Regions from separate parts of the Salmonella sp. GDC200615 genome, predicted to be linked through region 1. Evidence: predicted binding sites of a transcription regulator. Region 1 holds the regulator's gene; the other holds the start of a gene.

What was found. The regulator Fur, encoded in region 1, represses iron uptake genes when iron is present. The targets are predictions, from matches to a motif close to ATAATAATGAGAACNACTATCAA.
Region 2: a site for Fur is predicted at 1,755-1,777, ahead of fepD (Fe(3+)-siderophore ABC transporter permease). Genes of this name have one in related genera too.

The regions. Positions count from the first base shown of each region.
Region 1 is NZ_CP192247.1:3,157,507-3,160,642, forward strand. It holds gene ybfF (esterase) at 1-313, shown strand, start outside; gene ybfE (LexA regulated protein) at 447-740, shown strand; gene fldA (flavodoxin FldA) at 891-1,421, shown strand; gene fur (ferric iron uptake transcriptional regulator) at 1,703-2,155, shown strand; gene tcuR (tricarballylate utilization LysR family transcriptional regulator TcuR) at 2,270-3,136, shown strand, end outside.
Region 2 is NZ_CP192247.1:3,260,785-3,263,920, forward strand. It holds gene fepB (Fe2+-enterobactin ABC transporter substrate-binding protein) at 1-370, shown strand, start outside; gene entS (enterobactin transporter EntS) at 433-1,677, opposite strand; gene fepD (Fe(3+)-siderophore ABC transporter permease) at 1,788-2,795, shown strand; gene fepG (iron-enterobactin ABC transporter permease) at 2,795-3,136, shown strand, end outside.

The DNA.
Region 1 (3,136 bases):
CAACGAAGAAGGCGTGATCCAGTTTCTGTTAAAATCCTGGGCTGAAGGCGAATGGCGTTTTAATGTTCCGGTATTATGGGAGCAGTATCCGCATATCGTCGGCTGGGAAACCATTCCGCCCTGGGAACATCCGGCGCTGTTTATTCCAGGCGGTAACTCGCCGTACGTGACCGAAGCGTACCGCGACGCGCTGCTGGCGCAATTCCCTTTGGCGCGCGCGCATGTGATCGCCGGCGCGGGCCACTGGGTACATGCCGAAAAACCAGAGGCGGTTCTGCGCGCCATCCGCCGTTATCTGCACGATAAACGCTAACTGATTAAAAACTCATCGCCTGTGCGCGATTACGCGCGCGGGCGTTGGCGTCGCTTCCTCGCTGATGTATGATGGCGCGCTATCCATCCGGGCATAAGCCTGGCTGATTGTTTCCCCCGAAGTCACCAAAATCATGGCCAAAGAACAAACGGACCGTACGACATTAGATCTGTTCGCGCACGAGCGTCGCCCGGGACGACCTAAAACGAATCCGCTTTCGCGCGATGAACAGTTACGCATCAACAAGCGCAACCAGTTAAAACGCGACAAAGTTCGTGGCCTCAAGCGTGTCGAATTAAAACTCAACGCACAAGCGGTTGACGCGCTGAATGAGCTGGCCGAAGCGCGCAACATTAGCCGCAGCGAGCTCATTGAAGAAATATTAATGAAGCAGCTTATGGCGCTGCGCGGCCAGGGTTTAGTCTGAAAATAAGTTTTGTTTCATATTTCGTGTAGCAGAGCGTGCAGTCCCGCGTGATTGCTGTTTCCGCATATCTGCCTGTTCTGCTATGATTGCCCTTATCCGTGGGCAATTCGCCACCACCATTTCAATAAGTTTCAAGAGGTTATTTTACTCATGGCAATCACTGGCATCTTTTTCGGCAGCGACACCGGTAATACCGAAAATATCGCAAAAATGATTCAAAAACAGCTTGGTAAAGACGTTGCCGATGTGCATGACATTGCAAAAAGCAGTAAAGAAGACCTGGAAGGGTATGACATTCTGCTGCTGGGCATCCCAACCTGGTACTATGGCGAAGCGCAATGTGACTGGGATGACTTCTTCCCGACTCTCGAAGAGATTGACTTTAACGGTAAGCTGGTGGCGCTGTTTGGCTGTGGCGATCAGGAAGACTACGCGGAATACTTCTGTGATGCGCTGGGCACGATTCGCGACATTATTGAGCCGCGCGGCGCCACGATTGTGGGTCACTGGCCAACTGCAGGCTATCATTTTGAAGCCTCTAAAGGTCTGGCTGACGACGATCATTTTGTCGGTCTGGCGATTGACGAAGACCGTCAGCCTGAACTGACCGCCGAGCGTGTTGAAAAATGGGTTAAGCAAGTTTCGGCTGAATTGCACCTCGACGACATCCTCAACGCCTAATCTTATGCGGCGCAGCGTTATATCTGCGCCGCATCAATAGACAAGACCAATCAAAATAATTGCTACAAATTTGTAACTTTCGCACCCATCCCTGTACAATGTCCGGGTGTAATCAGGTGGCGCCAGAATTTGCAGGCAAAACCACAGTTTTATTAACATCTGCGAGAGACTTGCGGTTTTCATTTCGGCATGGCAGTCCTATAATGATACGCATTATCTTGAGTGCAATTTCTGTCACTTCTCTAATGAAGTGAATCGTTTAGCAACAGGACAGATTCCGTATGACTGACAACAATACCGCATTAAAGAAGGCTGGCCTGAAAGTAACGCTTCCTCGTTTAAAAATTCTGGAAGTTCTTCAGGAACCAGATAACCATCACGTCAGTGCGGAAGATTTATACAAACGCCTGATCGACATGGGTGAAGAAATCGGTCTGGCAACCGTATACCGTGTGCTGAACCAGTTTGACGATGCCGGTATCGTGACCCGCCATAATTTTGAAGGCGGTAAATCCGTTTTTGAACTGACGCAACAGCATCATCACGACCATCTTATCTGCCTTGACTGCGGAAAAGTGATTGAATTTAGTGATGACTCTATTGAAGCGCGCCAGCGTGAAATTGCGGCGAAACACGGTATTCGTTTAACTAATCACAGCCTCTATCTTTACGGCCACTGCGCTGAAGGCGACTGCCGCGAAGACGAGCACGCGCACGATGACGTGACTAAATAAGTGTAAATCTTTCGAAGAGCCAACCGCCCGGTTGGCTTTTTTATATCCTCCTCTTTCCTGCCGCTTGATGTTGATTTAATGTAAAAAACGCTATCGCATCTCAGGAGAGCAGGAATGGAGCTTCGCCAGTTACGCTATTTCGTGCGTATTATTGAAACCGGCAGTATGGGCAGCGCCGCACAGGATCTTGATATTGGCGTTTCAGCATTAAGTCAACAGATGTCCCGTCTGGAAAACGAGCTTGCCATCCGTCTGCTGCAGCGCACTTCGCGCGGCGTAACGCCAACCAACGCCGGGCTGGCCTTTTATTCGCAGGCGCAACTCGCCCTGCGTCATGCCGACGACGCAATTCTCGCCGCCAGAGAAGCGCGCCTTTCCGGTCATGTGAGCGTAGGAATGGCCCCCAGTACCGCCTCCATACTGGGTATACCGTTTATCCATGCCATGCAGGAAAACTATGCCGATGTTCGACTGCATGTGGTGGAAAGCTTGTCCGGTAATCTGGAAAGAATGATCAATACCCGCCAGATTGATTTAGCCGTTGTCTTTCAAAAAGATAAAATCCTGCGCTGGAGCGCCAGACCGATCCTTGAAGAACAGCTTTTTCTGATTGGCTCCCATGCCCTGCTGGCGGCGCTTCCTGATAACCCGATCACACCTGAACAACTGGCAGGCATTCCGCTCATTATGCCAAGCCAGAGACATGGGCTGCGCGGCAGGCTGGACGCTGTCTGCCAGGAACATGCGCTTAACGTTGAGATCGTCGCGGAAATTGACGGTCTGGCGTTGTTGATGCGCGCCGTGCGCGACGGTCTTGGCGCCACGTTGCAGCCCGGCGCGGCGATTTCTCATCTGGATAACGACGCGCTACGCGTGATCGGCGTCCATAATCCGGTACTCAGCCGCCCCAATTTTTTAGTCAGCCTGTCGGATGATGAACTGACGCCCGCCGGCCTTGCCGCCAGAGTAGTCCTTACCAAA
Region 2 (3,136 bases), 100 kb from region 1:
GCTGGTGTATACCCCTGCCGCGCATAGCGCCAATCTGTGGACGCCAGAATCAGCACAAGGCAAGCTATTGACACAGTTAGGCTTTACGCTGGCGACATTGCCCCGAGGGCTGCAAACCAGCAAAAGCCAGGGTAAGCGCCACGATATCATTCAGCTTGGCGGTGAAAATCTGGCCGCCGGGTTAAACGGTGAATCTCTTTTCCTGTTTGCCGGCGACAACAACGATGTTGCGGCCCTTTACGCCAATCCGCTGCTGGCGCACCTGCCAGCGGTGCAAAATAAGCGCGTCTATGCCCTGGGTACGGAGACGTTCCGTCTGGATTATTACAGCGCAACATTGTTGCTTAACCGGCTTGCCGCCCTGTTTTAGCCTTATCGGAGTCTTATCCGACTGACCAGACCGATTTTGTCAGTCGGATAAACGCCCCTTCATCAGCCAGCATCGCTAACCGGCGGCGTCTGGCGAAAACGGCGTAGCTCGCCCAGCACTAACAGCAGCAGCAAACCGATAATCACCAGCCCGAATCCACTCACGCTCGCGGAAGCGACCGGCGTCATCATTGCGCCAAGACCGCCTAACAGCGCCGCGCCGATAGCGTCTCCCGTGACGTTTTGCGCGGTCCACAGGCCATTCATTCGCCCCAGCATATTTTCCGGCGTCTGGGTTTGCAGCAGGGTGTATTGTAATAACGAACTGATGGCGCTAAGCCAGCCAAACAGCGCCAGACAGATAACACCTGCGATCCAGACCGGCATGATGGCGAACAGCCCCACCGCCAGAAAAGAACCGACTGTCGAAACCAGCATAATGAGCCCCGGACGAACGCTATGCGCCAGTTGTCCGCTGGTCAGCGCGCCAATGGCCGCCCCCAGCGGAATTGCCGCATACAGCAAACCGATTTGCGCCGCCGACATCTGCCAGCTCATCGCCAGCGCCGGATAGAGGACGCGTACCGCGCTTGCCATCGTCACCAGACCGCCAAGCAGCGCAATACCGCCGATAAGCGGACTGGCGAGCAAAAAACGAAATGCCGCCAGTAACGCGATAAAAGGATTTTCCCGCGGCTGCGGAGGAACAGGCAGTCGCGGCAGCGTCAGTAACGGCAATAGCGTAATAAACGTCCCGGCGGCCGCCAGCCCATAGTTCCAGGCTACGCCGCCGCTGGCAAGCAATATGCCCCCCAACATCGGGGAAATAACCGATCCCAGACGTACCGTCAGCATGGTAATCGCGCCGGCCTGCATCAGATTTTCTCTTCCGACCAGCGCTGGCGTCGCCGCCAGTAACGCGGTCATGCCCAGAGACGCGAAAAAGCCGTCCCACAGGCCAAGGAGATATATCGCCAGCAATGACGGTTCCGGCAACAGCGCGTTCACGCACAGGCCAATAAAGCCAATACCGCAAGTACCGCGCGCCAGCAGAGTCACCTTTTTGCGTTCGTAGCGATCGGCCAGCACACCGCCCACCATTAAGCCAATAAACATGGCGCCGCCGGTTAACGTTACCGACAGCCCTACCTGCCAGGTGGAGTGCGTCATCATTTGGATCTGTACCGGAACCGCCACGCCAAGCAGCCCCAGCGAGACAATAGAGATAAAACGGGCCAGAAATACTGCGCGAAATTCAGGGTGCGTCTTCAACAGGCTGAGATTGAGCAGCCAGGATTGTCGATTCATTACAACGCCTTAATGCGAGTTTTTTTAAATATCCATTCAATGGCTGCACATGCTAACATAACCAAATAAGATAGATAACGATAATTACTATCATTATCAGGGAAGTTACTATGTCATGCTCGTTTTCCGTGACGCGCGCGTTTGCCGTGCCCGGATTGTTGTTATTACTGAGTCTCGCCGCGGTTTTAAGCCTGGTCATTGGCGCGAAACCGCTGCCCGCCGCCGTCGTGCTGGAGGCGTTCACCGGCGTGTGCCAAAGCGCCGATTGCACCATCGTCCTGGATGCGCGTTTGCCGCGTACGCTGGCCGGATTACTGGCAGGCGGCGCGTTGGGCCTCGCCGGGGCGCTCATGCAAACACTTACTCGCAACCCGCTCGCCGACCCGGGGATTCTGGGCGTTAACAACGGCGCCAGCTTCGCCATTGTACTGGGCGCGGCGCTGTTTGGTTTCTCCACGCCGCTGGAGCAGCTTTTCATGGCATTTAGCGGCGCGCTTATCGCATCGCTGATTGTCGCCTTCACCGGTAGTCAGGGCGGCGGCCAGTTAAGCCCGGTCCGCCTGACACTGGCGGGCGTGGCGCTTGGCGCGGTACTGGAAGGATTGACCAGCGGCATCGCGCTGTTAAATCCAGAGGTCTATGATCAGCTTCGCTTCTGGCAGGCGGGATCGCTGGACATTCGTAGCCTGCAAACGTTGAAAGTCGCGCTCGCGCCCGTGGTTATCGCTGGGATCGTGGCGCTATTTCTGAGCCGAGCGCTGAACAGCCTGAGCCTCGGCAGCGATACCGCGACGGCGCTGGGGAGTAAAGTGGCGCGCACCCAACTTATCGGTTTACTGGCGATTACCGTCTTGTGCGGCAGCGCAACGGCGCTGGTCGGCCCTATCGCCTTTATTGGTCTGATGATGCCGCATATGGCGCGTTGGCTGGTGGGCGCAGACCACCGCTGGTCGCTGCCAGTGACGCTACTGGCCACCCCTGCTCTGCTGCTTTTTGCCGATATTATTGGTCGTCTGTTGGTGCCGGGCGAACTCCGGGTATCGGTCGTCAGTGCGTTTATCGGCGCGCCGGTACTTATCTTTCTGGTACGCCGTAAATCGAACGGAGGCGGCCTGTGATGTTTCTTTCTCGTCGGCTTATCGTAAGTTGCCTGCTTCTGGCGGCTGGCTGCTTCGCCATTGGCTTATGGAGTCTGCAAAGCGGCGCCGTGCCTCTTGAGACCGGGCAGATTATTGCCGCGCTGCTGGGCGACGCGCCGCGTAACATCACCCTTGTCGTAACCGAATGGCGACTACCGCGCGTATTAATGGCGCTGCTGATTGGCGCTGCGCTTGGCGTCAGTGGCGCGATTTTTCAGTCGTTGATGCGTAACCCGCTAGGCAGCCCTGATGTGATGGGCTTTAATACCGGCGCCTGGAGCGGCGTACTGGTCGCAATGGTCCTGTTTGGCCAGCATCTT